4 regions of the Kitasatospora sp. NPDC097605 genome follow, and region 3 is predicted to be linked to each of the others. Evidence: riboswitches for the same ligand, from Rfam matches in the RefSeq annotation. Region 3 holds a riboswitch; each other region holds the start of a gene.

Region 1 (7,545 bases), on a different contig from region 3:
ATCCTCTCCGAGCTCGACCTGCTGGACAGCTACGTCGGCCTGATCCTGGTCTACTCGACCACCACCGTGCCGTACTGCGCCTGGCTGATGAAGGGCTACTTCGACACCATCCCGGTGGAGATCGACGAGGCCGGCCGGGTCGACGGCCTCACCCCGTTCGGCACCTTCTGGCGGCTGGTGCTGCCGCTCGCCCGCCCCGGCCTGGCGGTCGCCGCGTTCTACTCCTTCCTCACCGCCTGGGCCGAGGTCGCCTTCGCCTCCACCTTCATGCTCAGCTCCGACAAGTACACCCTGGCCGTCGGACTCCAGACCTTCGTCAGCGAGCACGACGCCCAGTGGAACCTGATGGCCGCCACCGCCGTGCTGATCGCCATCCCCTCCTCGGTCCTCTTCTACCTGGTGCAGCGCCACCTGGTGACCGGCCTGACCGCCGGCGCCTCGAAGTCCTGACCGACGTCCCCGCCGACGTCCCGACCGCTCCGCCCGCCACACTCCCCAAGGGATACCGTCCATGACCCAGAACCTGGCCGACACCTCCCGGCCCGCCGCCGACGCCACCGCTCACGAGGCCGGTGCCGCCGCGGACAGAGGCTGGTGGCGGGACGCGGTCATCTACCAGGTGTACCCGCGCAGCTTCGCCGACTCCAACGGCGACGGCATGGGCGACCTGCCCGGCATCCGCAGCCGCCTGCCCTACCTGCGCGACCTCGGCGTGGACGCCGTCTGGCTCTCGCCGTTCTACGCCTCCCCGCAGGCCGACGCCGGCTACGACGTCGCCGACTACCGGGCCGTCGACCCGATGTTCGGCACCCTGCTGGACGCCGACGCGCTGATCCGCGACGCCCACCAGCTGGGCCTGCGGATCATCGTGGACCTCGTCCCCAACCACTCCTCCGACCAGCACGAGTGGTTCAAGCGCGCCCTGCGCGAAGGGCCCGGCTCCCCGCTGCGCGACCGCTACCACTTCCGCCCCGGCAAGGGCGGGAACGGCGAACTGCCGCCCAACGACTGGGAGTCCATCTTCGGCGGTCCGGCCTGGACCCGCACCGAGGACCCGGACGGCACCCCCGGCGACTGGTACCTGCACCTGTTCGCCCCCGAGCAGCCCGACTTCAACTGGGACAACCCGGCCGTCGCCGACGAGTTCCGCTCCATCCTGCGCTTCTGGCTGGACATGGGCGTCGACGGCTTCCGCATCGACGTCGCCCACGGCCTGGTCAAGGCCCCCGGCCTGCCCGACCTCGGCGGCGCCGACCAGCTCAAGCTGCTCGGCAACGACGTCATGCCCTTCTTCGACCAGGACGGCGTGCACGAGATCTACCGCAGCTGGCGGAAGATCCTCGACGAGTACCCGGGACAGCGGATCGGCGTCGCCGAGGCCTGGACCCCCACCGTCCAGCGCACCGCCAACTACGTGCGGCCCGACGAACTCCACCAGGCGTTCAACTTCCAGTACCTCGGCACCTCCTGGGACGCCGCCGAACTGCGCGCCGTGATCGACCTCTCGCTCGACTCGATGCGCCCCGTCGACGCCCCCACCACCTGGGTGCTCTCCAACCACGACGTCACCCGGCACGCCACCCGGTTCGCCAACCCGCCCGGCCTCGGCACCCAGATCCGCACCCCCGGCGACCGCGAACTCGGCCTGCGCCGCGCCCGCGCCGCCACCCTGCTGATGCTCGCGCTGCCCGGCTCCGCCTACGTCTACCAGGGCGAGGAGCTCGGCCTGCCGGACGTCACCGACCTGCCCGACGAGGTCCGCCAGGACCCGTCGTTCTTCCGCCAGGCCGGCCAGGACGGCTACCGCGACGGCTGCCGCGTCCCGATCCCGTGGTCCGGCACCGAGGCTCCGTACGGCTTCGGCCCGACCGCCGGCGGACCCTCCTGGCTGCCCCAGCCCGCCGAGTGGGCCGCCCTCAGCGTCGAGGCGCAGACCGGCGACCCGACCTCCACCCTGGAGCTCTACCGCTCGGCGCTGGCCGTCCGCAAGGCCCGGCCCGAACTCGGCGCCGGCACCGACGTCGAATGGCTGGACGGCCCCGAGGGCACCCTGCTGTTCCGCCGCGGCTCCTTCGTCTGCACCGTCAACACCACCGGCGCCCCGGTGCGGATACCGGCGCCCGGCCGGCTGCTGCTCACCTCCGCCGGCGCCGACCCGGTGGTGGCGGACGGCGAGGCGGTGCTCGCCGCGGACAGCACCGACTGGTGGGCGGTCTGACGTGGTTGCAATAGGCTCTGGAACCGTGACTACGGCGCGACTATCAGACATCGCGGCGCAGGCGGGGGTCAGCGAAGCCACCGTCTCCCGCGTACTCAACGGCAAGGCGAACGTCTCGGCCACCACCCGGCAGACCGTGCTGGCGGCCCTGGACGTGCTCGGCTACGAGCGGCCGACCCGGCTGCGCCAGCGCAGCGCCGGGCTGATCGGGCTGATCACCCCGGAGTTGAGCAACCCGATCTTCCCGGCCCTGGCCCAGGTGATCGAGCAGGTGCTGAGCCGGCACGGCTTCACACCGGTGCTCTGCACCCAGACGCCGGGCGGCTCGACCGAGGACGAACTGGTCGAGATGCTGGTCGACCGGGGCGTGGCGGGCATCGTCTTCGTCTCCGGCCTGCACGCCGACTCCACCGCCGACCACGACCGGTACGCCCGGCTGGCCGGGCGCGGGGTGCCGTTCGTGCTGATCAACGGCTACAGCGAGCGGATCGACGCGCCGTTCATCTCGCCGGACGACCGCGCCGCGATGTGGATGGCCGTCCAGCACCTGGCCGAACTCGGCCACGAGCGGATCGGCCTGGCCGTCGGACAGCGGCGGTACGTGCCGGTGCTGCGCAAGATCGAGGGCTTCACCGCCGCCATGCGGGAGGTGCTCGGGCTCTCCGCCGAGGAGGCCGGGGGGCTCGTCCACCACACGCTGTTCAGCGTGGAGGGCGGGCACGCGGCGGCCGGGGCACTGCTCGACAAGGGCTGTACGGCGATCGTCTGCGGCAGCGACATGATGGCGCTCGGCGCGATCCGGGCGGTCCGTCAGCGGGGCCTGTCGGTGCCGCAGGACGTCTCGGTGGTCGGCTTCGACGACTCGCCGCTGATCGCCTTCACCGAGCCGCCGCTGACCACGGTCCGCCAGCCGGTGGAGGCGATGGCCACCGCCGCGGTGGACGCGCTGCTGGAGGAGGTCGGCGGGAACGCCGCGCAGCGCGGGGAGTTCATGTTCCAGCCGGAGCTGGTGATGCGCGGCTCGACCGGGGCCCGCGCGCGCTGAGGGGGGACCACGGAGGGCCCGGGAGCGATCCGCTCCCGGGCCCCTTCGGCGTGCCCGCTCAGCCCTCCTGCGCGGCCGGGCGCTCCTGGCCGACCCGGTGGCCGTCGGCGGCGTCGCCGGTGCGGGTCTCGGTGCGCCGGCCCCGCTCCAGGTAGTCGCGGAGGATCAGTTCGACGGCGTCCTGCGGGCTCTTGGTGCCGGAGAGCATCATCACGTCGATCGCGAGGTTGGCGTCGAGCGAGACGGTGACCTGGGCCATGGGTGACTCCTTCTCGGGTGCAGAGCAGCAGCATGCCCGGCGTCACCCCGGTTTGACCATGGCCGCCCGGCGACCGGGCACGATCCGGCGCGCCCGGGCACGCCACCGCCCCCGGGGGGAGCGACCGGACTCTCCCCGGGGGCGGCGGTGTGACGGGATCAGACCCGGCCGGCGAAGTCCGGGGCCCAGTTGGCGATCGTCTGCTGGCGCACGCCCGAGCTCGGGTTGGCGGCCTCGATGTACTTGCCGTCGCCGATGTAGAGCGCGACGTGGTAGACGCCGGAGTCCTTGCCGTTGTTGGACCAGAACAGCAGGTCGCCCGGCTTGAGGGCGTCCAGCGAGACGTGGGTGGACGCGGCGGCCTGGTCGGCGGCGACGCGCGGGACGGAGACGCCCGCGGCGCGCAGCGCGGCCTGGGTCAGGCCGGAGCAGTCCCAGCCGCCGTTGCCGGTGCCGCCGTAGACGTAGGCCTGGCCGACCTTCGACTGGGCGAAGGCGACGGCGGCGGCCATGCTGCCGGTGGCGGTCTGGGCCGGGGCCTGGGTCTCGGCCTGCGCGGCGGGCTTGCTCGTCGGCTTGGCGGCGGGCGCCTGGCTCTGGGTCTGGCTCTGGGTCTGCGTGGCCGGGGCCTGGGTCTGGGGCTGGGTCTGGGTCTGGGTCTGGGTCTGGGTCTTGCCGCCCTGGGAGCGGTTGAACCAGTCGAAGCCCTGCTCGCCGCCGCGCTCGCCCAGGGTCAGGTGCTGGCCCGGGTAGATGGTGTGCGGGCCGTCGGCCAGGGTGGCGCGGTTCAGCTCGTACAGCCGCTGCCAGCCGCCCTGGACCTGGTGCTCGTCGGCGATGCTGGACAGCCAGTCGCCGGCGACCACGGTGTAGTCCTCGGCGGCCTGCTGACCGGTCTGCTGGCCGGTCTGCTGACGCCACTGCTGGCCGCCCTGGCGCTGCGCGGCGGCGGGGGCGGGGGTGGTGGCGGCCGGGGCCTGGGTCCGCGGCTCGGCGGCGGGCTTGGCGGCCGGCTGCTGCGCGGCGGGCTTCTCGGCCGGCTTGGCGGCCGGGGCCGGAGTCTGGGCGGCGGGCTCGGCGGCGGCGGAGGTGTCCACCGCGGCCGGGGTGCCGCCCTTGGTCAGACCGGCCTGGACCGAGCAGACCGGCCAGGCGCCGGGGCCCTGGACGGCCAGGACCTTCTCGGCGGTCGCGATCTGCTGGTCCTTGGTGGCGAGGTCGGCGCGCGCGGCGAACGCGGTGCCGCCGAACGCGGACCAGGTGGAGTTGGTGAACTGGAGGCCGCCGTAGAAGCCGTTGCCGGTGTTGATGCTCCAGTTGCCGCCGCTCTCGCACTGGGCGACCTTGTCCCAGGTGGCGACGGAGGCGGCCGAGGCGGTGCCGGCGGTGAGGCAGGGGATGGTGAGGCCGATGCCCGCGACGCCGAGGGCGGCGATCGCGCGACGGGTACGGCCGGACAGTCGGGTGCCGTTGGTGGGCAGCATGAAGACGCGGTCCTCTCCCACGCCTGCGAGGTGAGCTGTCGGATTCGGGCTGGAGTTGCCCGGCCGCGCTGTGGGCGCGGCTTCACCCCTAGCCCGGGGCCGGCCCGTGAGGACCGGTCCTGGGCGAACTACCTGTGGTTCCCCCGCTCCTGCCGTGGTGCATTGCGCTGCCAGCGCGCCCGACGGCAGGACTCGGCGTCGCGGACGTGCTGGGTCCGTGTGGCCACGAACGGGGAGCACGTTAAGCAGAGGCGAGTTCAAACCGCAAACATGTGTGACGCTCGTCACGGTTGACGAAAACCCGGTCGGGCGGCCGTCCTTCATGATCGGAAATGACCGGTTTCCCGCAACACCGTTCGCGGTCAACGCACCTGCCTGTGCCTCAGGACGCCGGCACCGCGCCCGCGCGCCGCGGCCGTCCCGGGAAAGGGACGCGCACCGGCGGGCGCCGAGGAGGCGTCGGACGGCCTCCGTCCGGCCACCGGCCGCGCGGAGCACATCACCGGGCAAAGCACCGCAGAGCGGACATCACGCCCCCGGGTACCGCCGGAGGGGGCGTCACCGCCGCCGCCGGCGCGCTCGATCCGCCCGCACGGGGCCCTGGGGCACGGAGAAGGGCCCGGAACGGTGCGTCCGTTCCGGGCCCTTCGCGCGGGGGGTGCTACTGGGCGGCGTGCCGTCCGACGGCGCGGGGGCCGTCCTCCTCGGCGGCGCCGGCCCCGTCGGCCCCGGGGTCGACGGCCGGCAGCGCGGCCAGGTAGGTGGAGGCGACCAGCTGGCCGACCGCCTGGTAGGCGCCCAGCGGCGCGGCCGACGGGCAGCCGGACTCCTCGGCGGCCGTGGCGAGCAGTTCGGCGTCCGCCTCCGGGCCGATCACCAGCGGGGCCAGCGCCGGGTTCTGGGCGCCCATCTCCTTGAGGTGGGCGACGGCGTCGGCGACCGAGCCGGGCACGTCCAGCGCGGCGGCCACGACCGGCACGGCGAGCCGGGCGGCCAGCAGCATGCCGGTGATGCCGGCGGCGTCGGCCGCGGCCTGCCCGCCGACGGTGGTGAGCACCACGCCGTCGGCGGCGGTCGCGATGGCGAACAGCCGGGCCCGGTCGGCGCGGGCCAGTCCGGCCTCGGAGAGGCGGACGTGGACGGCCTCGGCGAGCAGCGGGTGCGGGCCCAGCGCGTCGGTGACGAAGGCGCCGTACTCGGCGGCCAGCGCGTGCAGTCCGGGGAGGAAGTCGTGCGGGCCGGGCACCAGCGGCACCACGACCGGCGCGGGCAGGCCGGCCCCGGCCGCCTCGGCCAGCAGCTCGGCGACGGTGCGCTCGTCGCCCGTCTCGCCGTCGGCGTCACCGGAGGGCAGGTAGCCGGCGGCGGTCCGGACGCCGTTCTGCTCGCTGCGGACGATGGACAGCAGCTCCTCGACGACGGGCCGGGAGTCGGGCCCGGCGGCCGTGGGGACGGCGAGCAGCAGGGCCGGGGAACCGGCCGGGATCTCGGGGCGCTCGGGACGGCGGTGGCGCCCCCGCGCACGGGAGCCTGGAGTGCGGACGGGCAGTGGCGCGCCCGGGATGGCTGCGGTGCTCATGGCGGAGATCGTAGGACATCGGTCCACCCGGTCCGCAGTCGGCTACCGAGCAGCCGGGACGGCCACTGCGAAAATCGGACATAACCGGCCCCCGGGCGGCAGTTCTCCCGGTACCCCCTCAGATGCGCGGGAACGGGAACCGCGTTGCCGCCTCCGCGCGTGAGATGTCTCACAGCGCCCGGGCGACCTGACGGAGGGTCACGAAAGGACGACTCCCGGCGTTCGAAGATCAACACTCGGCGGGTGGTCGCCTACGGGCGGTTATCGGAGGCTTGCCGATTCAGTCGCCTTTGTCCGTTTACGTACCGTCAGCAGGGGGCCCGGTGAAGAGTTCCGGTTCGGTGTCGAAAAGGCCGTGCACCTGCAACGTCCCGTGCTGATGCACGTGCACTGGAGCTATCATCACGTCAAGTGAGGCGTTGTGCCGGGCCGGTACGGGGCCGGCCCGTCCGTTCGGCCGAGGCCGGGGCGCCGAGCTGAACGACCCACTCCGGAGCTCTTCGGGAGATTTCTATGCACGACACGCGCGACACGCACGACACGTACGGCCCGTACAACGGGATGGCCGCCACCGACCTCGAGGGTGTGGTCTGGCAGAAGAGCCTGCACAGCAACTCCCAGGGGAACTGCGTCGAGTTCGCCGCCCTCCCGGGGGGCGAGGTGGCGATGCGCAACTCGCGGTTCCCGGACGGGCCGGCCCTCATCTACACCCGGGCCGAGATCGCCGCACTGCTCCTGGGGGCCAAGGACGGGGAGTTCGACCACCTGGCGGTCTGACCGGCCGTCGGCTTCACCATCGGGGGGCCGTCGTGGGTGCTGACACCACGACGGCCTTTGTCTTTGTCCGGATGTCCGCCCGGCCGCGGCCCGGGGTCCCCGCGCCAGGGCGCGCCCGAAACGTCACGGCTCGCGCGTGGGCCGCCGCCGTACCGGGCCGCCGTCACACGGACCGGAAGGGGG
Region 2 (7,545 bases), on a different contig from region 3:
GGTGATCATGGCGCCGCCGCGCGGGGTGCGGGTACGGTTCAGCCGGACCGGGGAGACGGCGGACGAGCTGATCCGCCGGCTGGTCCGGGCCGAGCCGCAGGGGCGTCCGGTGGTGGTGGTCTCCACCGACCGGGAGGTCGCGGAGGGCGTGCGGAAGGCCGGCGCGCGCCCCGTCGCCTCGGTGCTGCTGTTGAACCGGCTGGCCCGGCCGTAGCCGCTTCCCGGTGCGGGCAGGCCGGCATGACGGCTGGTCAGCACCCGGATTGCGGTGTTGTGCGAGTTTTGTGAAGTCAGATGGGCGGTTCGGGTTCACGCGATCGGGGGAGTGGCGCGAAGCGTGGATCTTCACTAGGGTCTGGCGTCAAACCTATTTTCCGGATTCTCACCCGTTCGGGTGAGGCCATTGGAAGAAGGAGCAAGTCCCTTGGCCTCCCACCGCCGTCCCAAGCAGCCGAGCCGCGCGCGGGTCTCCGTGCTCACCGCTGCCGCTGCGACCGCGGTCGCCCTCTCCGCCCAGGTCGCCGCCCACGCGGCGCCCAGTCCGGCGCCGAAGAAGGACGACGTCAAGGCGCAGATCGACCAGCTGCAGGAGGAGGCCGAGCAGGCCACCGAGCGCTACAACGGCGCCAAGGAGCGTGCGGACCAGCTGCGCAAGCAGGCGGACCAGCTCCAGGACCAGGTGGCCCGCGGCCAGGACCAGATGACCCAGCTTCAGGCCGGGCTGGCCGAGGTGGCGGGCGAGCAGTACCGCACCGGCGGCATCGACCCGTCCGTGCAGCTGATGCTGACCTCCGACCCGTCCGGCTACCTGGACAAGGCCTCCAGCGTGCAGCAGGCCAGCTCCAGCCAGGCCGAGGCGCTCAAGGGCCTGCAGGACCAGCAGCGCCGGCTCGACCAGCAGAAGGCCGAGGCGGCCGCCGTGCTGGCCTCGCTGGACAGCACCACCAAGGACCTGAACCAGACCAAGGCCGAGGTCAACAAGAAGCTCCGGGAGGCCCAGGAGCTGCTGAACTCGCTCAGTGCCTCCGAGCGCGCGGCCCTGAAGGCGCAGCAGCAGCAGGCCGACCGCGCCTCGCGCGGCTCCGAGCGCACCGACCTGGGCAGCCTGCCGCAGGCCAGCGGCAAGGCCGGCGCCGCGGTCTCGCTCGCGATGAGCAAGCAGGGCTCGCCCTACGGCTGGGGCGACGTCGGCCCCAGCACCTTCGACTGCTCCGGCCTGATGGTCTGGGCGTACGGGAAGGCCGGCGTCTCGCTGCCGCGCACCTCGCAGGCCCAGGGCAACTACGGCACCCGGGTGCCGTCCCTCGCCGAGGCCCAGCCGGGCGACCTGGTCATCTACCGCGACGACCGCAGCCACGTCGGGATGTACATCGGCAACGGCATGGTGGTGCACGCCCCGCGCACCGGTGACGTGGTGAAGGTGATGAAGGCCGACGCCATGAAGATCAACACGATCCGCCGGGTCTGACGGACCGACACGACACGCCCGAGGGGCCCGAACGGCCCCCTGTGATCAGCGCCACCTCCGCACGGGGGTGGCGCCGGGCGTTTCGGCGGGGCGTTCGACGGACTGACGGAGAATGATCAGCCCGACGTGGGGACCTGATCACGCTCGGTCATATTCACAAAGGAACTTGGGTATTCTTCCGACTTTTTTCTGACAAGGATTTGAACGGATCACGGATCTGTTACTAGGGTCGTGCCTCGAACCACGCACAGTCGATCACCCAGCCTGGGTGGCGGCGGGGTTCGCCGCCGAGTTCGCGAAGCAGTGGGACGGGGCCCGTGGGCCGTCGTCCGAGTGAGGATCCAGCAGTCGGGGGTCCGCTGTGGAGCGGAGCCGGGGAACCACGTTCCTCCGGGGTGAATCGGCGCCAGGCCGGCCGCGGAAGCGGACGGTGAGGCGTCGTAGGGCACGCTTCCGCCCGAACCCGTCAGCTCACCCGGTAGGCGGATGAGGAAGAAGGAGTCCGCCTTCGTGGCGTCCCATCGTCGTCCCAAGCCCGCCGGCCGCGCCCGTGTCTCGATCCTGACCGGTGTCGCCGCCGCTGCCGTCGCCCTCTCCGCGCAGTCCGGCGCCCACGCCGACCCCGCGCCGACCAAGGACCAGGTCAAGGAGCAGGTCGACCAGCTCAACGAGCAGGCCGAGGTCGCCACCGAGAAGTACAACGGCGCCCAGGCCAAGCAGCAGGAGCTGCAGAAGCAGGTCGCCGAGCTGCAGGACAAGGTGGCCCGTCAGCAGGCCGTGGTGACCGAGGCGCAGGGCGGCCTCGCCGAGATCGCCGGCGAGCAGTACCGCACGGGCGGCATATCGCAGACCGTCCAGCTGATGCTCTCCGCGAGCCCGGACAACTTCCTCAACCAGGCCGACGCCCTGAACCAGGCCGGCTCCACGCAGTCCGGCGCGCTGAAGGAGCTCCAGGAGCAGCAGCGCAGGCTCGACCAGGACCGCACCGAGACCCAGGCCAAGCTCGCCGAGCTGGAGTCCACCACCCAGCAGCTGAAGAGCTCCAAGGAGGACGTCCAGGGCAAGCTGCAGAAGGCCCAGGACCTGCTCAACACGCTCACCGAGCAGGAGCGTCAGGCCATCCGCGCGGCCGAGGAGAAGGCCGCCGCCGAGGCCAAGGCGAAGGCGGACGCCGCCAAGGCCGAGGCCGCCAAGGCCGCCAAGGAGAAGGCCGACGCCGAGCGCGCCTCGCGCGACACCAACCGCAGCAACCTGAGCGCGCCCACGTCGGGTTCCTCGGGTTCCTCGGGCTCCTCGACCGCCGCGGCCCCGGCCGCCGAGGCCGCCAAGCCGGCCGCGCCCGCCGCCAACGGCTCGCGCGCCGCCGCCGCGATCGCCGCCGCCGAGAGCAAGCTCGGCGCGCCGTACGTGTACGGCGCCACCGGCCCGAACTCCTTCGACTGCTCGGGCCTCACCGGTTGGGCGTACGCCCAGGCCGGCGTGTCGCTGCCGCGCACCTCGCAGGCGCAGGCCACCGCCGGCACCCAGATCGGCAAGGACATCTCCAAGGCCCAGCCGGGCGACCTGGTGATCTTCTACGGCGACCGCCACCACGTGGGCATCTACGTCGGCGGCGGCCAGGTCATCCACGCCCCGAAGCCGGGCGCGTCGGTCCGCTACGAGGCGGCGTCCAACATGCCGGTGAACACCATCGTGCGCCTCTGACCGACGGTCGGCAGGCTCCGTCAGGCCCGGTCTCCCCGCGGGGGAGGCCGGGCCTGCGGCTTTCTCCGGCGGCGCCGGGACGCTCGGTCCGCGAACCGATCTGATGTCCGATCGGTGTCCGAATATTCGGGTTCGCAGGGGTTTGGAATCGGTTGCCCGGACTCGCTAACGTCTGCCACCGGACGCCCGCTTCGACAGCCGCCCGCCCCGGTGCGGCGGCGGGCCGGGCCCAGGATCGGAGCCGACGTCGCATGGCCGTGCACCGCCGTTCCCCGCTGTCAGGTGCGCACGTGCTCGCCCGGGCGCTGGTGCTCACCGCGGCGGCCACCACCGCGCTGGGCGTGGCGACCGGCGGCAGCGCCCGGGCCGCTCCCGGCTCGCCGGACGGCCAGGCCGACCGCAAGGACGTCAAGGCGCAGGTGGAGCAGCTCTACGACGAGGCCGAGCAGGCCTCGGAGCGGTTCAACGCCGCCCAGGACGTCCAGCAGCGGCTCCAGCACGAGACCGGCACGCTGCAGCAGCAGATCGCCTCCGCCCAGGACGAGCTCAACCGGCTGCGCGGCGACCTCGCCACCGTGGCCGGCGCCGAGTACCGCGGCGGCGGGATGACCAGGACGGTCCAGCTGATGCTCTCCACCGACCCGGAGGGCTACCTCTCCCGGGCCCGCGTCCTCGACCAGAGCGCCGAGCGGCAGAACGAGACCCTGCACGAGCTGGTGGGCCGTCAGCGGGTGCTCGACCAGCGCCGGGCCGAGGCCGGCGCCAAGCTCGCCGAGCTGGAGCAGACCCGCAAGGCGCTGGCCGAGAGCAAGCAGCAGATCCAGCAGCGGCTCGCCAAGGCGCAGCGGCTGCTCAACAGCCTCGGCGCCGTCGAGCGGGCCCGGCTCGCCGCCCAGGACGCCCGCGACGCGGAGCAGCGGGCCACCCGGGGCACCGACCGGCTGGACTTCGGCAGCACCCCGCCCGCCTCCGAACGCGGGGCCGCCGCGCTGGCCGCCGCGGTGCGGATGATCGGCGCGCCCTACGTCTACGGGTCCACCGGGCCCAAGGCGTTCGACTGCTCCGGTCTGATGTACTGGAGCTGGCGGCAGGCCGGAGTGACCCTGCCGCGCACCTCGCAGGCCCAGGCGTACGCCGGGCAGCGGGTCAGCCTCACCGAAGCGCGGCCGGGAGACCTGGTGATCTTCTACCGGGACATGCACCACGTCGGGATGTACGCCGGCGGCGGGGTGATCGTACACGCCCCCTACCCGGGCGCCCGGGTCCGCTACGAGAGCGTCACCACGATGCCCGTCTCGGGGGTGATCCGGCTCTGAGCCGCCCGGACCCCGCCACCGGCCGCGGGCCGTCGCGGCGCACCGCCCTGCTGCTCGCGGCCGGCGGCCTGGCCCAGCTGTCGCTGCCCGGCGCCGCCCCGGCGCCGTCCGCCGCGGCGGCCTCGGACGAGCACGCCGACGTGCTGGCGCTGCTCGACGGGCGGGCCCGGGCGCTGACCGCGGGGCCGCCCGGGCTGCCGCTGCGCGCCGGGTACCGGAACCTGCTGCTCGGCCCGGTGGACCCGGCCGGGCGGTGCGCCGCCACCGCCGAGCTGACGGTCGAGGTGACCGGGTACGACCGGCGGCCGGTGGTCCATCCACGCCGGCTGGCGCTGGCCCGGTCCGCCGCCGGCTGGCGGGTCGACCGCGAGGAGGGCGCCGGCGGTCCGCCGCCGCTGTGGGACCTCGGCACCGTCCGGGCCGCGGCCGGCGCGCGCTGCCTGGTGCTCGGGGTGGTCGCCGGGGAGGCCGGGGACGCCGGGGAGGCCGGGGAGGCCCCTGCCGGGCTCGCGGCCGTCGGCGACCGTGCGGTGGCCGCCGTCGAGGCCCTCTGGGGCACCGCCTGGGCCGGCCGGCTGCTGCTCGAACTGCCGGCCACCGGCGAGCAGTTCACCCGGCTGCTGGCGGAGGAGCGGCCCGGCTGGTCCGGGATGGCCGCGGTCACGGTGGCCGCCCCCGGCGCGCCGCTGAACGCCCCGGCCGACCGGATCCTGGTCAACCCGGAGACCTACCCGGGCCTCAGCGACTTCGGCCGGCAGGTGGTGGTCACCCATGAGGCCGTGCACGTGGCGACCCGGGCCGACACCCGCGCCTGGACGCCGCTCTGGCTCTCCGAGGGCGCCGCCGACTGGACCGGCTACCGCGACGCGGGCCGCCCGGCCCGCCGGATCGCCCCGGAGCTGGCCCGGGACGTAGCCGCCGGGCGGCTGCCCGCCGCGCTGCCCGAGGACGCCGCCTTCGCGGCCGGCGGGGACGGCCTCGCCCAGGTCTACGAGCAGGCCTGGCTGGCCTGCGACCTGATCGCCCGCCGGTACGGGCCGCAGCGGCTGGTGGACCTCTACCGGGCGGTCGGCGCGGCGGGCCCGGGCGCGGACCGGCAGGCCTGGCTGGATGGTCTGCTCAGCGACCGGCTCGGCCTGGGCCTGGCCGAGTTCACCCGCCTCTGGCTGGCCGAGGTCCGGGCGCTGGCCTCCTGAGGAGGCCGGGCCTCAGGGCCGGGCGCCCTGGCGGCGCTCGCCGGGCGTCCGCGGCCGGTCGATGCCGTCCAGCAGGTCCTGCTCGTAGGCGATGCCCGGGCGGACCGAGAACGCGGCCGCCGGCACCGGCTCCGGGCGGGCCAGCACCACGGTCTCCGGCAGCGGCTCGGTGCGCCTGGTGGAGCGCCAGAGCCGGACGCAGGACAGCACGGTGGCGACCAGCAGCAGCAGGTTGCGCAGGGTCAGCACGGCGATCGCCCCCGGCCGGCTGGCGACCACGTCGCCGAAGACCAGCGGGAACTCCACCAGGGTCAGCGGGGTCGCGGCCAGGATCAGCAGCGCCACCGGCCGCTGGCTGGTGCCGCGCACGGTCAGGCAGACCGCCGCCGCGCCGACCAGCCAGACCAGGTACTGCGGGCTGATCACCCGGCTGGTCACCGTGAAGATCAGCAGCGCGGCGAGCGCGGCGTCGTACATGGTGGCCGCGTTGCGCCGCTTGGCGGTGAAGCGCCACAGCAGCAGCCAGCCGAAGCCGAGCACGGTGCCGGCCAGCATCACCTTGCTGACCACGTCCACCCACGGCCCGAGCATCTCCACCGAGCCGTAGTTCATCATCACCTTGCCGTCCCAGGCCCCGGCGATCCGGGCGAAGTGGATCGGCAGCGCGCCGACCGACTCCACCTCGATGCCGCGGTCCTTCTGGAACGTCAGGAACTCGAAGGCGCCGTTCATCCCGGCGGCCAGCAGGAAGCCGATCGCGGCGGTCGCGGCGGCCGCGGCCGTCCACGAGCGGCGGGTGCGCCGCCCGGACGGGGTGCCGATCAGGCCGAGCAGCGGCCAGATCTTGACGATGCCGCCGAGGCCCAGCAGCAGGCCGCCGACCGCCGGGCGGCGGATCAGCGCCAGCAGACCGGCCACCGCGATCGCGGTGACGATCACGTCGTAGCGGTTGTAGATCATCGGGCCGAGCAGCGGGACGCCGGCCACCCAGACCCAGGCGCCGGTCAGCGCCCGGCCCTTGCGCAGCCCGGTGCGGACCAGCAGGGCCATCGCGGCGGCGTCGGCGATCCCGCAGATCACCCAGAACGACACCAGGTAGGACCAGGGCAGCAGGCCCGGCAGCAGGATCACCAGGGCGGCGCCGGGCGGGTACTGCCAGGTGACGTCGTCCAGCGGGAAGGTGCCGGTCTGCAGCACGCCGTACCAGCCGTGGTAGATCAGCCAGACGTCGGCGGTGATGTCCCCGCCGGGCATCCGCAGCACGCCGGTCACCAGCAGCAGCAGGAGCGTCCGGGTCGCCACCCAGCTCGCGCCGAGCGCCAGGAGCGCGCCCGAGCGGCCGGAGGGGCGCGTGGGGCTCTGCGCCGGCTCGCGGCGGACGGCGAGCGCCGTGCCGGAGCCCTTGGCGCCGCTGGGTGTACCGGACTCGGTGGCCGGGGCCAACTCCACTGCGCTCCCTCGTTCGTCTCGGACGTCCCGCCGGCGGCGCCGCGCGACGGGCGCCCGGGCGGTCCGGGCGGGTCGGGGTGGGCGCCGCCACGGCGCCGGACCGGCCGCGTCGACCACCCGGTACTAGGACTGACCCGGGGGTGGAACGGTTGCCGTGCGCGGTTCCGTTCCCGGCGGGTCGTGGTGTTGACCTATCGTACGGATCACCCAGCGGTACACCGAGCACCCCCCGACCGAGCGAGCCGTGGCCTGATGCACAAGACCTTGATCGTGACCAACGACTTCCCGCCGAGGCCCGGCGGCATCCAGGCCTTCGTGCACAACATGGCCGTCCGTCAGCCCGCAGGAAGCGTCGTGGTGTACGCCTCCACCTGGCGCGACGGCACCGAGGTGGCGCGCTTCGACGCCGAAC
Region 3 (7,545 bases):
CTGGCGGGCTGGCTGCTGACCCGGCTGGCACTGCCGCGGGTGCTCTCCGACGCGGACCGGGCGCTGGACCTCTTCCTGGCCGGGCAGGACCGCGACCGCAAGGGCGACAAGGTGGGCGCGGACGACCTGCGGATGCGGGCGATGCAGCACCTGGGCCTGATCGGCACCAGCGCCGGGAAGGCCGACGACCTGCCGGGCTCGATGCTGCCGGCCGACCCGGCGGCCGGGGCGGAGCGGGTGGTGGCCGAGGTGCGGTCGACGGCCCGGCGGTCGGCGCTGACGGCCTCCCGGGTCCGGGAGCTGTTCGCGGACGGCTCGGAGGGGCGGCGGATCCAGGCGCTGGCCCTGATGCAGGGCGATCCGGCGCTGGCCGACCTCGCGAGCGTGCTGGAGGCGATCGAGCACCCGCGTTCCGGGTTCGAGCAGTACCACGCACTGCTCGCGGCACGCGGGCTGATGTCCCGGCTGCCGGCCGAGGAGGCGCGGCGGCTGCGGGACGCGGTGGCGGGGCGGCTGATGGCGTCGGACGGGATCCCGTACGGCTCGGACCGGAGCTGGCTGGCGGAGAAGATCCTCTCGGGGCTGGAGGCGCCGGTGTTCCTGCCGCAGCAGCAGGGCGGGCCGGAGCCGGCGCAGGTGCCGGCAGCGGCGGCGTCGTCCGAGCGGAACCCCTAGAGGGCGAAGCGGAGCTCGGGCCGGTCCCAGCCGATCGGCGGGCGGGCCGGGAAGGTGCCGACCCGCTCGGCGCCCATCCGCAGGTAGAAGGCCTCGGCGGGCGGGTGGGAGACCACGCGGATGCCGCCGGTGACGCCGAGGGCGCGGGCCCGGTCGAGCAGGTGGGTGATCAGCCGGCGGCCGATGCCGAGGCCCTGCGCCTCGTCGGCGACGAACATGAGGTCGAGGTCGGCGGGGTCGGTGATCAGCGCGTAGAAGCCGAGCAGGCGGTCGTCGTCGGCGCGGACGGCGAGGTGGACCTCGTGCCGGGCCAGGTACTCGGGCGTCACCCGGTAGCCGGCGATCATCGGCGCGTAGGCGCCGCGGTAGGCGGAGCAGTCCTGGATCAGGGCGGTGAGCCGGTCGGCGTCCGAGGCCACGGCCGGCTTGATCAGCGTTTCGGTCATGATCGGTGAGTATAGGGGTGAACTGGCCGAGTGACCATTACCGGTGGCCGACCCGGCGCAGGACCAGCACCCGCCGGGCACGGTCGCCCCGGTCGGCGGGCGGCAGCACCCGGACCTCGCTGGCGATCCGGCGCTCGCCGAGCGCGTGGCGCAGGCCGTCCAGGCGGGTGGTGCGGCGGCCCTCGCCGTCGCACAGCGGGTGGACCCGGACCTCGCCGCCGGGGGCGGTGACCCGGACCAGTTCGGCCAGCGCGGCCAGCTGCCGCTCCGGCCCGAACAGCTCGGGGTAGGCGAAGACCAGGTAGCCGCTCAGGGTGAGGGCGAAGGTGCCGTCCGCGAACGGGAGCCGGGGCAGCGCGGCGGCGACGTAGCACCCGGGGTGGGCGGCGCGGTCGGCCGCGAACAGCCGGCGGGCCCGGTCCCAACCGCGCAGGTAGTGCTCGGGCCGGCGCTGCCGGCGGGCCGGGTAGAGCTCGGGGCGGGCCGCCATCGCGGCGGCCATGGCGGCCCGGGCGGCCAGGGCGCGGGCGGCGATCTCCTCGGGCGGCCGGGCGTACACCGGGTCGGCGGCGACGACCCGGCAGCCGAGCGGGCGGGCCTCGGCGGCCAGCGCGGCGGCGCCGCCGGGGCAGTCGAGCAGCGGGCCCGGCAGGGCGGCGATCCCGGCACGGGTGAGGCCGAAGAGGCCGCAGTACTCGTCCAGCGGGCGGGAGGTGACCAGCGGCGCGGGCGGGGCGCTGGCGGTTCGGTCGGCCATCGCGGCCATCCGACCACGGACGCCGAAGGCCCGCACCCGGGGGCGTCCGGGCGGGCGGACGGGGCCGGGGCGGGCCTGAGCAGGACGTGGACCGGGCGGGGCAGGGGCGGGGCCGGGGCAGGGGCGGGACCGGGGCAGGGGCGGGACCGGGGCCGGGATCAGCCGCCGAGCAGGCCCCGGGCGGCGAAGCGGTTGACGTTGGTCAGACCGCGCACCAGCTGCGGGGTCAGGAAGACGAACAGCATCCCGAGCAGGCAGACCCCGGCGATCTGCAGCGGCGACTCGATGTAGTACTCGTGCCGCACGCCGTCGCTGCCGGTGAAGTCGAAGACCCGGTAGCCCGGCCAGTCGACGTAGCGCGGGAACACCCAGTGGTAGACGGGGTAGAGCGCGAGCGTCCAGCCGACGCAGAGGAAGACCAGCGACACCGCCATGCTGAGGATCGCCCACGGGAGCATCACCACCTGGTACAGCACGGCCTTCCAGCCGGCCGCGTCCGCGAGGCGGGCGGTGATCGCGCCCCAGGTGCCCGGCCGGACGGCGCGGACCGGCGCCGGCGCGGGCACGTCCAGGGCGAGCAGGCCGCGCACCCGGGCGCGCTCCAGCCCGCCGAAGCCGCGGGCGGCGGCGGTCAGCCCGGCCAGCACCGGCAGGCCGAGCACGGTGACGAAGGTGCCGAGGCCGAACGAGAACATCGCGACGGCGACCGCGAAGCCGACGACCGCCACCGGCAGACCGGTCAGCGTGTAGCCGACCTCGCGGTAGAAGTAGGAGGTGAACGGGGCCCGCCAGGCGTACGGCGGTTCCTCGGTGCGGCGGGCCACGGCGGGGCGCTCGCCGCCCTCGCGGCCCTCGTACGCGTCGTACTCGTCGTACTGCATGGTGTGGGTGCTCATGGCCGGTCTCGGTCCCTCGGGTCGCTCGCGGGTCGGGCTCGCGGGGTCTGTCCTGCTGACTCCCACAGCCTGTCAAAGCGCGCCGGGGCGGGACATCCGGCTCCCCGGCGAACCGGGGGTGGGGTTATCCCCCCTGCCCCTGAGCGGCCGGCCGGGGGCCTACGCCGGAGCGTCGTCGGCGAGCAGCGCGTACTGGTAGGCGTCGCGCCAGCCGTCGGGGCGGCGGTAGTCGTGCCGGACCCGGCCCTCCAGGCGGAAGCCCGCCCTGGTCAGCACCCGGATCGAGGCGGCGTTGTCGACGTCCACCCGGGCCTCCAGCCGGTGCAGGCCGAGCGGGCCGAAGGCGAGGTCGCGCAGCAGCCCGACGAGCTCGCCCGCGTAGCCGAGCCCCCAGACGTCGCGGCGCAGGGCGTAGCCGAGGTGGGCGGCCCGGTGGTGGACGAGGCCGAGCGCGGCGTTGCCGATCGGGACGGCGTAGGCCGGGTCGTCGGCGTCGGCGAGCCGGGTGACGGCCAGCCGGTAGACCGTCCGCTCCTCCTTCTCCGCCTCCTCCACGAACTGGGCGACCTGGTCGGCGCAGGTCTCGTGGTCGCGCGGTGCGAAGGGGAGGTAGCGGGTGGCCTCCGGGTCGCCGAACACCGCGTGCAGCGCGTCCACGTCCTCGGGGGTGAGGTGGAACTCGCGGACGGCCAGCCGGGGCCCGGTGAGTCGGACGGGAACCATGGCTCCCGACCCTACCCCCGACCAGCGGTTACGGTTCGTGGTTATGGAAGACGAAGACCTGCGGCTCGCCCCGCGCACCAAGGCCGCCGAACTGCTCGCCTGGGCGGAGGCGGAGGGCCGCGAGCCGGTCGCCGGGGCCCCGCTGCGGGCGGTGCTGGCGCTGCTGGAGCTGGGCGGCGGCAGGATGCACGACGGCTGGCCCGAACTGACCTCCGCCGCGGTGGAGCACCTGCTGTACGAGCGCCTGTACCTGTACGTCCAGCCGGAGCCGGGGCAGGACCCGCTGGCGTACGGCGCGGCGGTGCGGCTGCTGGTCGACCACCAGCGGGCGGCGAAGCGGCTGAACGCCAAGCGGCAGGAGCGGCTGCACGCCGAGGCCGAGTGGCAGGGCGAGGTGGCGGCCGGGCTGCTGCGCCGGGCGGACCTGGTGACCTGGCCCCGGCTGTACACCCTGCTGCTGCGCGCGGCCGGGGTGGACACCGGTGACGAGGCGGCGGTGCGGGCCTGGCTGGCGGGGTTCCGGGAGCTGCCGGCGCAGGAGCGGGCGGCGGCGTGCACGGCGCTGGAGGCGGACGGCGTGCTGGACCCGGTGGATGACGGGGGCTGGGAGGGCGGGGCCCGGACGCTGGCGGTCGGGATGGCCACCGACGGCGCGCGGCGGCTGCTGGAGCAGGGGCTGATGGAGCGCAGCTACCGGAACCTGGCGGAGCTGACGGCGCTGGGCCGCCCGATGCCGGACGAGCTGGCCGGGGACTTCGGGGCGTTCGAGGAGGCCGCGGAGCGGGCGGCGCTGGAGCTGGCCGGCGGGTGGACGGTGCCGGGGCTGCCGCGGCTGCTGGTGGAGGAGTTCCCGGAGCTGGCGCCGGAGCCGGGGCAGGCGGAGATCGACGCCTACCTGGCGGGGCTGGAGCCGGCCGGGGACGAGGCCTAGGAGATGCGCGAGGGGCCCCGGCCGGTCGGCCGGGGCCCCTCGTCGTGGGACGGGAGGCGTCAGGGGGTGACGCCGCGCTGCTCGAACCAGCTCTCCGGGTCGACGGGGGCGCCGCCGCCGGGGCGGACCTCGACGTGCAGGTGGGCGCCGGTGACGTTGCCGGTCGCGCCGACCTTGCCGATCTGCTGGCCGGGGACGACCTTGCCGGAGCCCTTGATGATCGAGGAGAGGTGGCAGTACCAGATCTCGGTGCCGTCGGGCAGGGTCTCGACGATCCGGTAGCCGTAGGCGCCGGCCCAGCCGGCCGAGGTGATGGTGCCCTGGCCGACCGCGTAGACGGGCTCGCCCTGGTCGGCGGCGAAGTCCAGGCCGGTGTGCAGGTGGGCCCAGTAGCGGGCGCTCTGGCCGTAGTGGGCGGAGAGCCGGTAGTCGCGCACCGGCAGCTTGATCGCGGCGAGCTTGGCCTTCTCGGCCTCCTCGGCGGCGCGCTTGGCCTGCTCCTGCTGGGCGATCTGGGCGGCGCGCTTGGCCTCGGCCTCCTGGGCGGCCTGGACGCGGGCGGTCTCCTCGGCCGCGGTGCGCTGGCTGTCGGCCTGCTGCTGGATGCGGGCGGCGAGGGCCAGGCCGGGGTCGGCGGAGAGCGCGACCGGCAGCTCGTCGGGCACCTCGACGGCGGGCGCGGCGGCCGGGGTGGCGGAGGCGAAGCCGGTGGCGCCCAGGGTGGCCGCCACGGCGGTGACGCCGAGCAGCGGAGCGGTGCCGCGGCCCTGACGGGGCATCCGGTGCCGGCTGGTCTCGGCGGCCGGCGGGGCGGTCTCGTCGGCCGGGCCGGCGAACGGGCCCTGCCCGGTGAACGGGCCCGGGTGGTCCAGCAGCTGGGTGCCGGAGCCGGACGGATGTGCCGGGGTGTGCGTCGACGCCACGGAGGCGCGCTCCTTTCCTTCCTTCGCGCCTACCGGGTTAGCTGACGGGTTCGGAGCAGGAAGGTCTCCTACGGCTGGGCCTGGGCCCGGCCGATTCACCCCAAGGAACGTGGTTCCCCGGCTCCCTGGCCTGCCCGGAGGCCGGCCGGCGGGATTAGGCGACGGCGCACGGTGCCGTCTGGGTACGGCGTTGCGGACCGCGCTGCGTTATCAAACGTTAATCCGAGAGCCCCCCGATTCCAAGCCATCCGTTGCTGACGGCGGGATCCGGATCGGGCACCACGCAACCCGATGGGCGATTTGGGACGTTTGATGACAACTGACACTACCGAACGTGTCGGGACGTCAACGAACGGCCCCTCACTTGAGTACCCCTACTCATGTGCGGCCGGGCCGGGCGCGGCCATCCTGGCGCCATGAGCGCACCGATGCAGTCCCGCACCACGGCCGCGTACCACATCCAGGCCGTGCTGTCCTTCGCCCTCTCCGGCACCGCCCTCGGCGCCGGGATCGCCTTCCTCCCGGTGGAGCCGTGGACCCGGGCGTTCCTCGCCCTCGGCCTGCTCTACACGATCACCTCGACGTTCACCCTCTCCAAGGTGGTCCGGGACCGGCAGGAGACCACCGAGCTGGTGACCCGGGTCGACCAGGCGCGGCTGGACAAGCTGCTGACCGAGCACGACCCGTTCAAGGTGGAGGGAGTCTGACCGGCCTCCGCCGGCGGGGCCGGTCGCATTCAGCGTCGATAGCTTGACGGCTAAGGCTATTAGCCTTAGCTTTATGGCTATCGGCGCTCGGCCGCGATCCCGCCCAGGAGGCTCCCCATGAACGGCACCCTTGCTCCCGTCACCCGCCACCTCGACCTGCCCGGCGGCCGGATCGCGTTCGACGACACCGGGCACGGCGAGGGCGCCCCGGTGGTGCTGCTCCCCGGGATGCTGGACAGCCGGGCGGCCTACCGGCACCTGCGCCCGCTGCTGACCGCCGCCGGCCGCCGGGTGATCACCATGGACCTGCGCGGCTTCGGCGAGTCCTCGGTCGTCTGGGACGACTACTCCCCCGCCGCGATCGCCGGTGACGTCCTCGCCCTGCTGGACCACCTGGGCATCGACCGGGCCGTGCTGGCGGGCAACTCGTACACCGGCGCCAGCGTCGTGCGGGCCGCCGGGGACGCCCCCGGCCGGGTCGCCGGCATCGTCCTGCTGGACGCCTTCGTCGAGAACGTGCCGCCGGGCGCGCTGCAGCGCCTGGCGCTCGGCGCGATGGGCGCGCTGCTGGTGCACTCGCCCGCGTTCTGGGGCCTCTACCACCGGAGGATGGCCTACCCCGGCCCCAAGCCGGCCGACCACGAGGAGTACGTGGCCGGGCTGGTCGCCGCGATGCGCGTCCCGGGCCGGAAGACCGCCACCCGCGGCTATGTGCGCGGCGACTCGGCGCCCACCGGCTGGACGGCCGCGGTGCGCTGCCCGGCGCTGGTCGTGATGGGCTCGAAGGACCCCGACTTCGGGAAGCCGGAGCTGGTCGCCGACCGGCAGGCCGCCGCGCTGAACGCCCGCAAGGTCATGATCGAGGGGGCCGGCCACTACCCGATGGCCGACCACCCCCGGGCCACCGCCGACGCCCTGCTGGCCTTCCTCGCCGACCTGGCCTGAGCACCGGCACCACCCCCACCCCCACCCCCGGACCCAGGAGAACCGCAGTGCCCCGAGTCGGACTGACCCCCGAGCAGGTCGTCGGCCACGCCCTCGCCCTCATCGACGAGCAGGGCCCCGAGGCCCTCACCCTGGCCGCCGTGGCCGCCCGCGCCGGGGTCGCCACCCCCTCGCTGTACAAGCACGTCAGCGGCGGCCTGGCCGAACTGCGCCGGCTGGTGGCCGTCCGGGTGACCGGGGAGCTGGCCGACCGGCTCGCCGAGGCGGCGCTCGGCCGGGGCGGGGACGCGGCGGTGGCCGCCGTGCTGCGGGCGTACCACGCGTACGCCACCGAGCACCCGCACCGTTACGGCGCCCTGCCGCAGGCGCCGCAGCCGGACGCCGACCTGGCCGCGGCGGCCGCCCGGCTGGTCGGGGTGATCGTCGCGGTGCTGCGCGAGTACGGGCTGGAGGGGTCCGAGGCGATCCACGCCGCCCGGACCTTCCGCTCGCTGGCCCACGGCTTCGCCGCGCTGTCGACCGGCGGCGCCTTCCAGCTCGCC
Region 4 (7,545 bases), on a different contig from region 3:
CGTCGCCCTCGGCACCACCCGCTTCGGGTCGCGGGACTCCTCGCCGTACATCGCGGTGGACTCGAAGCCGACCCAGGAGCAGAACGCGAAGAACAGCCCCAGCCCGGCCCCGGCGCCTCCGCCCACGCCGCGGAAGGCGTTCAGCGGATCGAGCGCCTCCCCGGCCACCAGCCCGTCCGGCCCGCCGCCGGTGAACAGCACGGCCAGCGAGACCGCGCCCAGCACGGTGACCTCCAGCACCAGCGCCACCCCGAGCACCCGCGCGGTCAGATGCACGTCGAACCAGGCCAGAATCCCGATCACCAGCAGCCCGAGCGCCGCGTACCAGCCCCAGGGCAGCTCCACCCCCAGCTGCGCCGCCACCAGCCCGCGCAGCGCGTACGCGAAGAAGCCGACGACCGCCGCCTCGAAGACGATGTACGCGAGCACCGCCAGCAGCCCCGAGGCCATCCCGACCACCCGGCCCAGCCCGTGCGAGATGTAGCCGTAGAACGCCCCTGCCGCGGTGAGGTGGCGGGCCATCGCCACGTAGCCGACCGAGAAGACGGTGAGCACCACGGTCACGAAGACGTACGCGGCGGGCGCGCCGGCGCCGTTGCCCTGGCCGACGACGATCGGGAGGTTGCCGGTCATCGCGGTGATCGGCGCCGCCGCGGCGACCGCCATGAAGACCACGCCCGCCAGGCCGACCGAGTCCGCCTTCAGCCGGTCCACCCCCGCCCCCGGCCGCTGTCCCGCGTCCTCGACCGCTTCCCCGCGCTGGACGGCCATCCGGCCCCCTTCACCCGCTGTGCCCGTGCCGCCCGCCGGACCGGTCGGGCGATGCCAACCCGACAGCATCGGGGCCCGGCGCGCGAACCCGCAAAGCGGGCCGACCCGGCGTCACCAGCACGCGGTTGACGCCCTGTTCGACCGTCGGCCCGGCCCGTTCGACCGGAAACGCCGGTGGCGAACGGCCGGCGAACGGCCTGCGAACGACGGCGGCCGGCCCGGCTCGCGAGGGAGGTCTCGCGAACCGGGCCGGCCGGACGGGCGTGTCCCGCGCCCGTCGATCCACTGGAGGTGCGGCGATCACCCGGTCGAGCGGTCACCCGACATGACCATCCCGGGAGAGTCGTCTTCGCCCCGCACCCAGCGGTGGTGGAGGTGATCCGACCGGAGGGTCAGATCGCGACGCCGTGCGCCCGCAGGTAGGCGATCGGGTCGATGTCCGAGCCGTACTCCGAGCCGGTGCGGACCTCGAAGTGCAGGTGCGGGCCGGTCACGTTGCCGGTGGCACCGGAGAGGCCGATCTGCTGGCCGGCGGTGACGGTCTGGCCGACCTTCACGCCGATCGAGGAGAGGTGCGCGTACTGGGCGTACTTGCCGTCGGCGAGCTTGATCTCGACCTCGTTGCCGTAGGCGCCGCCGTTGCCGGCCTTCACCACGGTGCCGTTGGCGATGGCGCGCAGCGGGGTGCCGGTGGAGGCGACGAAGTCGGCGCCGGTGTGGTGGCCGGAGGCCCACATCGAGCCGGCCACGCCGTAGGCGGTGCCGAGCTTCGGGTTGGCCAGCGGGGCGACGTAGCCGGAGGTGGCGGCGACGACCGGGGTCGCGACCGGGGCGGCGGTGGTCTGGACCGCCGGCTTCGCGGCCGGGGCGGCGGGCTTCGCGGCGGGCGCGGCCGGCTTGGCGGCGGGCGCGGCCGGCTTGGTGGCCGGAGCGGCCGGGGCGGCCGGCTTGGCGGCCGGCTTAACGGCCGGAGCGGCCTTGGTGCCGAGCGCGAGCTTCTGGCCCGGGAAGATCAGGTTCGGGTTGGCGCCGATGACCGAGCGGTTGTGCTCGTACAGCGCCTGCCAGCCACCGTTGACGTTCTTCGCGGCGGCGATCTTCGACAGGGTGTCCCCGCCGACGACCTTGTAGCTCTCCTCGACCGGGGCGGCGGCCGGAGCGGCCGGGGCCGCCTGCTGCGCGGCCGGAGCGGCGGGCTTGGCGGCCGGGACCTCGTGGGCCTGGGCGCTGACCGCGGTCACCAGCGGGAGGGCGAACGCGGCGCCGGTGACGGCGGTGGCGATGCCGATGCGGGCGGCGCGGGGCAGGGCGGTACGACGAGCGTGTGCGGGCATGCGAAATGTCCTCTCCGACGCCTGCGAGGTGAGCTGTCGGGTTCGGGCTGGAGTTGCCCGGCCGCAAAAGGCGGCTTCACCCCGAGCCGGACCGCGAATTCGGGTCCGGCGACTTACCTGTGGGTCCCCCGCTCCTGCCGTACAGAGTTCGTTGCGTACCACCGGGCAGCGGCAGGACTAGGCGTTCCACCCGGTGGCCACCCGGGCTGACGCCGGGCGGTCGCTGAACTAAAACTCATCCGTTCGGGTGAAGCAATGTCGATCTCCAGGCCCCGGGACCAAAGTCCGCATCACCGTGACGCTCCGCATGAAACCGATACACAGTACGCACACAATCCATTTACGCCGCGCACGTGATCCGCGACCCTGCGCCGATATCGGAACCGGTACGCACACGATCACTCACGCAGCGGACATTCCCCGACACACCCCCCGGTGACCCTTGTCACGTCGGCCCCGCCCGGCGGATCATGGGCCGTGGCCACCTCCGAGGCCGGCACCCTGCGGTTGGGCACCGCGCAGGGTCGCTGGGTACTTCTGGCGACGGTGCTCGGCTCCAGCATGGCGATGCTGGACGGGACCGTCGTGAACGTCGCGCTGCCCCGGATCGGCGCCGACCTCGGCGCCCAACTCGACGCCCTGCAATGGACGCTCAACGCCTATCTGCTCACCCTGGCGGGCCTGATCCTGCTCGGCGGCGCGCTCGGCGACCGGTACGGCCGGCGCCGGGTCTTCCTGCTCGGCGTGGTCTGGTTCGCCGCCGCCTCCGCGGCCTGCGCCGCCGCCCCGAACATCGAGGTGCTGATCCTCGCGCGCGCCGTGCAGGGCGTCGGCGGGGCACTGCTCACCCCCGGCTCCCTGGCGATGCTCCAGGCCGTCTTCCACCCGGAGGACCGCTCGGCGGCGGTCGGCCTCTGGTCCGGACTCGGCGGGGTGTCGGCGGCGGTCGGACCGTTCCTCGGCGGCTGGCTGGTCGACGGGCCGGGCTGGCGCTGGATCTTCCTGCTGAACCTGCCGCTGGCCGCGCTGGTGGTGGCGGTCTCCGCCCGGCACGTGCCGGAGAGCCGGGACGAGTCGGCGACCGGCCGCTTCGACGTGCTCGGCGCGGTGCTGGCCGCCCTGGCGCTGGGCGCCGTCACCTACGCGCTGACCGCCGCCGGGAAGGGCCTGTCCCCCGCGGTCTGGGTCACCGGCGCGGCGGGCGTGCTGCTCGGCGCCGCCTTCGTCGCGGTCGAGCGCCGCACCCCGGAGCCGATGCTGCCGCTCGGCCTGTTCTCCTCACGGCTGTTCACCGCCGTGAACCTGGTCACCCTCGCCGTCTACGCGGCGTTCAGCGGTGTCTTCTTCCTGCTGGTCGTCCAGCTGCAGATCGTCTCCGGCTTCTCACCCCTGGTCTCCGGGCTGGCCCTGGTGCCGATCACCGTGATCATGCTGGCGCTGTCCGCCCGGGCCGGCCGGCTGGGCAAGCGGATCGGCCCCCGGCTGCCGCTCACCGTCGGCCCGCTGCTCTGCGCGGCGGGTGTCCTGCTGATGCTGCGGATCGGCCCGGACGCCTCGTACTGGACGGACGTGCTGCCCGCCGTCACGGTGATGGGCAGCGGCATGGTGCTGCTGGTCGCACCGCTGACCGCCACCGTGCTGGCCGCGGTGGAGGTGCGGCACGCCGGCATCGCCAGCGGCGTCAACAACGCCGCGGCCCGGGCGGCCGGCCTGCTGGCGGTCGCCGCGCTGCCCGCGCTGGCCGGCCTGAGCGGTGACGCCTACCGGGTGCCGGACGCGGTCGACTCCGCCTTCCACACCGCGATGCTGATCTGCGCCGGGCTGCTGGTGGCCGGCGGGCTGACGGCGCTGGCCGCCGTCCACGGCAATGTGCTGGCCCCGGAGGACGACCACCCGGTGGCCGAGCCGGACTGCCGCTACGCCTGCGCCACCAACGCCCCGCCCCTCGACCCCGGCCACCCCGCCCCGGTCCCCACCGAACACGGCGAAGGCCCCGCCGCCTCATCGGCGACGGGGCTGTGACTCGCCCGCTCGCCCCCGAGCCGAAGGGGCGGGCACTTCCGGCCGGCGAACCGTCAGAGAATGTCGCCCGGAGCGTACTTGGCCGCCTCCGGGTACGCGGCCGCGACGGCCTCGACCTGGCGGACGACCTCGGCGACCTGCGCCCCGGCCGCACCGGTGAAGGACAGCTTGTCGGCCAGCAGCGCGTCCAGCGCGGCCCGGTCCAGCGGGATCCGCTCGTCGTTCGCCAGCCGGTCCAGCAGCTCGTTCTCCCGCGCGCCGGCCCGCATCGCGAGCGCCGAGGCGACGGCGTGCTCCTTGATGACCTCGTGCCCGGTCTCCCGGCCGACGCCCGCGCGCACCGCGCCCATCAGCACCTTGGTGGTGGCCAGGAACGGCAGGTAGCGGTCCAGCTCGGCCTCGATCACGGCCGGGAAGGCGCCGAACTCGTCGAGGACGGTCAGGAAGGTCTCCAGCAGGCCGTCGAAGGCGAAGAAGGCGTCCGGCAGCGCGACCCGGCGGACCACGGAGCAGGAGACGTCGCCCTCGTTCCACTGGTCGCCGGCCAGCTCGCCGGTCATCGACGCGTAGCCGCGCAGGATGACGGCCAGGCCGTTGACGCGCTCGCAGGAGCGGGTGTTCATCTTGTGCGGCATCGCCGAGGAGCCGACCTGGCCCTCCTTGAAGCCCTCGGTCACCAGCTCGTGGCCGGCCATCAGGCGGATGGTCTTGGCCAGGCTGGACGGCGCGGCGGCCAGCTGGACGAGGGCGGTCAGCACCTCGAAGTCCAGCGAGCGCGGGTAGACCTGGCCGACGCTGGTGAGCACGTTCTCGAAGCCGAGGTGCCCGGCGACCCGGCGCTCCAGCTCGGCGAGCTTCTCGGTGTCGCCGCCGAGCAGGTCCAGCATGTCCTGCGCGGTGCCGACCGGGCCCTTGATCCCGCGCAGCGGGTAGCGGGCGATCAGCTCCTCCAGACGGCGGAAGGCGACCAGCAGCTCGTCGGTGATCGACGCGAAGCGCTTGCCCAGGGTGGTGGCCTGCGCCGCCACGTTGTGCGAGCGGCCGGCCATGACCAGCTCGGCGTGCTCGGCGGAGAGCCGGCCCAGGCGGACCAGCACGGCGACGGTGCGGTCGCGCACGTGCTCCAGTGACTGGCGGATCTGCAGCTGCTCGACGTTCTCGGTCAGGTCCCGGGACGTCATGCCCTTGTGGATCTGCTCGTGGCCGGCGAGCTCGCTGAACTCCTCGATGCGGGCCTTGACGTCGTGCCGGGTGATCCGCTCGCGGGCGGCGATGGAGGCGAGGTCGACCTGGTCGATCACCCGCTCGTAGTCGGCGACGGCGGTGGCGGGCACCTCGACACCGAGGTCCTGCTGGGCCTTCAGGACGGCGAGCCAGAGGTGGCGCTCGAGGACCACCTTGTGCTCGGGGGACCAGAGCTGGGCCAGGGTCGCCGAGGCGTACCGGGAGGCCAGGACATTGGGGATCTGGGGCTTCGCGCTCACGCTTCGCAAGCCTAACAGCCGAGGTCAGCCGGAACGGCACGGGCTCGGGTAGGCTGGGGTACTTGAGCAACCGTCACCAAGCACCCGACAAACTCCTCACCGCAAGGATACCACACCCATGAACGGATCTCCAGCGGTTCCCACCCGCCCGACCCCGACGGACGACCGCCTCGCCGAGGCCCTGCACGCCGAACAGGCCCGGCTGACCGGCCTCTACGCCCATCTGGACGCCGCCCGCGACCGCGCCCGCCGCGCTCTAACGGCGGCCGGCCGCGAGGCCGGCCCGGGCGGCACCCACCAGGCCCGGTTGGAGCGCGAACTGCGTGCCGCCGAGGCCGCCCGCCGCGCCGCCCGGCTGGACGCCGTCGAGCGCGGCCTCTGCTTCGGCCGCCTGGACCACCGCGACGGCACCGTCCGCTACCTCGGCCGGATCGGCCTCACCGACGAGCTCACCGACACCTACGAGCCGGTGCTGGTCGACTGGCGCGCCCCCGCCGCCCGCCCGTTCTACACCGCCACCCCGGCCGACCCCGGCGAGCTGGTCCGCCGCCGCCACCTGCACACCCGCGGCCGCACCCTCACCGGGCTGGACGACGAGGCGCTCGACCTGGGCGCCCTGGACGAGCCCGGCCGGCGCGGCCTGGTCGGCGAGGCGGCGCTGCTGGCCGCCCTGGAGCGCGAGCGCACCGGCCGGATGGCCGGCGTGGTCGCCACCATCCAGGCCGAGCAGGACCGGGTGATCCGCGCACCGCTGCCCGGCGCCCTGGTCGTCCAGGGCGGCCCCGGCACCGGGAAGACGGTCACCGCCCTGCACCGCGCCGCCTATCTGCTGTACACCCACCGCGCGGTGCTGGAGCGGCGCGGCGTCCTGCTGATCGGCCCCAACCCGGCCTTCCTGCGCTACATCGACCAGGTGCTGCCGGCCCTCGGCGAGACCGAGGTGGTGCTGCGCACCGTCGGCGAGCTGTTCCCCGGCGTCCGGGCCACCGCCGAGGACACCCCGGCCGCCGCCGTGGTCAAGGGCGGGCCGTGGATGGCCGACGTGCTCCGGCGCGCCGTCGAGGCCCACCAACCGCTGCCCGCCGACGGCCTGCGGCTCGGCGAGCACCTGCGACTGCCCCGCCGGGTCTGCGCCGAGGCCAGGGAGGCGGCGCGCGGCCTGCGGCTGGCGCACAACCGGGCCCGCGCGTTCTTCCTGCGCACCCTGCTGGACGCCCTCGCGGTGGCCCAGGCGCTCTCGCTCGGCCGCCCATACGACGAGGAGGAGGCCCGCTACGCCCCGCGCGAGCTCTGGGAGCAGCCCGAGGTCCGCGCCGAACTCGACGCCCTGTGGCCGGTCCTGACGCCACATCACGTGGTCGACCGGCTGCTCTCCGACCCCGCCCTGCTGGCCGCCGCCGCCCCCGGCCTCTCCCCCGCCGAACGCGCCGCCGTGCTGCGCCCGCCCGGCGCGCCGTGGACCACCGGGGACGTCCCGCTGCTCGACGAGGCGGCGGAGCTCCTCGGCGAGGACGGCGCCACCGCCCGGGCCCGCTCCCGCGCCGCCGAACGGGACCTGGCGGAGGAGTTGGCCTACGCCGAGGGCGTGCTCACCGTCACCGGCCAGCGGGACGACGCCACCCTGGACGCCGGGCTGCTCGCCGAGCGGTTCCGCGACACCGGCCCGGACCGCACCACCGCCGAGCGCGCCGCCGAGGACCGCACCTGGGCGTACGGGCACGTGGTGGTCGACGAGGCCCAGGAGCTGTCCGCGATGGCCTGGCGCGCCGTGCTGCGCCGGGTGCCGACCCGCTCGCTGACCATCGTCGGCGACCTCGCCCAGACCGCCTCGCCGGCCGGCGCCCGGTCGTCCTGGGCCGAGCTGCTGGACCGCGAACTGCCGGGCCGCTGGCGCGAGGAGCGGCTCACCGTCAACTACCGCACCCCGGCGGCGA

Evidence for each region. Region 3 has a riboswitch for cyclic di-AMP ahead of ABTX81_RS20870 (M23 family metallopeptidase). Riboswitches for the same ligand answer to the same signal wherever they lie in the genome.
Region 1: it holds a riboswitch for cyclic di-AMP, as region 3 does, so the genes downstream of both, ABTX81_RS08935 (transglycosylase family protein) here and ABTX81_RS20870 (M23 family metallopeptidase) in region 3, are expected to answer to the same signal.
Region 2: it holds a riboswitch for cyclic di-AMP, as region 3 does, so the genes downstream of both, ABTX81_RS25215 (C40 family peptidase) here and ABTX81_RS20870 (M23 family metallopeptidase) in region 3, are expected to answer to the same signal.
Region 4: it holds a riboswitch for cyclic di-AMP, as region 3 does, so the genes downstream of both, ABTX81_RS21270 (M23 family metallopeptidase) here and ABTX81_RS20870 (M23 family metallopeptidase) in region 3, are expected to answer to the same signal.

The regions. Positions count from the first base shown of each region.
Region 1 covers NZ_JBEOSF010000006.1:10,549-18,093, reverse strand. Annotated here, with positions in the region: gene ABTX81_RS08955 (sugar ABC transporter permease) at 1-450, shown strand, start outside; gene ABTX81_RS08950 (glycoside hydrolase family 13 protein) at 512-2,218, shown strand; gene ABTX81_RS08945 (LacI family DNA-binding transcriptional regulator) at 2,244-3,263, shown strand; gene ABTX81_RS08940 (hypothetical protein) at 3,322-3,522, opposite strand; gene ABTX81_RS08935 (transglycosylase family protein) at 3,681-5,027, opposite strand; cyclic di-AMP (ydaO/yuaA leader) riboswitch at 5,014-5,142, opposite strand; gene ABTX81_RS08930 (hypothetical protein) at 5,668-6,585, opposite strand; gene ABTX81_RS08925 (DUF397 domain-containing protein) at 7,099-7,362, shown strand.
Region 2 covers NZ_JBEOSF010000024.1:33,244-40,788, reverse strand. Annotated here, with positions in the region: gene ABTX81_RS25225 (NYN domain-containing protein) at 1-214, shown strand, start outside; gene ABTX81_RS25220 (C40 family peptidase) at 425-1,468, shown strand; cyclic di-AMP (ydaO/yuaA leader) riboswitch at 1,816-1,968, shown strand; gene ABTX81_RS25215 (C40 family peptidase) at 1,979-3,172, shown strand; gene ABTX81_RS25210 (C40 family peptidase) at 3,424-4,488, shown strand; gene ABTX81_RS25205 (hypothetical protein) at 4,629-5,684, shown strand; gene ABTX81_RS25200 (glycosyltransferase 87 family protein) at 5,697-7,133, opposite strand; gene ABTX81_RS25195 (glycosyltransferase family 4 protein) at 7,386-7,545, shown strand, end outside.
Region 3 covers NZ_JBEOSF010000017.1:150,802-158,346, reverse strand. Annotated here, with positions in the region: gene ABTX81_RS20900 (hypothetical protein) at 1-675, shown strand, start outside; gene ABTX81_RS20895 (GNAT family N-acetyltransferase) at 672-1,121, opposite strand; gene ABTX81_RS20890 (malonyl-ACP O-methyltransferase BioC) at 1,159-1,878, opposite strand; gene ABTX81_RS20885 (sensor domain-containing protein) at 2,037-2,774, opposite strand; gene ABTX81_RS20880 (GNAT family N-acetyltransferase) at 2,934-3,497, opposite strand; gene ABTX81_RS20875 (hypothetical protein) at 3,541-4,428, shown strand; gene ABTX81_RS20870 (M23 family metallopeptidase) at 4,488-5,351, opposite strand; cyclic di-AMP (ydaO/yuaA leader) riboswitch at 5,364-5,522, opposite strand; gene ABTX81_RS20865 (YiaA/YiaB family inner membrane protein) at 5,768-6,058, shown strand; gene ABTX81_RS20860 (alpha/beta fold hydrolase) at 6,176-7,003, shown strand; gene ABTX81_RS20855 (TetR/AcrR family transcriptional regulator) at 7,051-7,545, shown strand, end outside.
Region 4 covers NZ_JBEOSF010000018.1:76,599-84,143, forward strand. Annotated here, with positions in the region: gene ABTX81_RS21265 (APC family permease) at 1-771, opposite strand, end outside; gene ABTX81_RS21270 (M23 family metallopeptidase) at 1,164-2,105, opposite strand; cyclic di-AMP (ydaO/yuaA leader) riboswitch at 2,109-2,271, opposite strand; gene ABTX81_RS21275 (MFS transporter) at 2,583-4,127, shown strand; gene purB (adenylosuccinate lyase) at 4,181-5,611, opposite strand; gene ABTX81_RS21285 (HelD family protein) at 5,730-7,545, shown strand, end outside.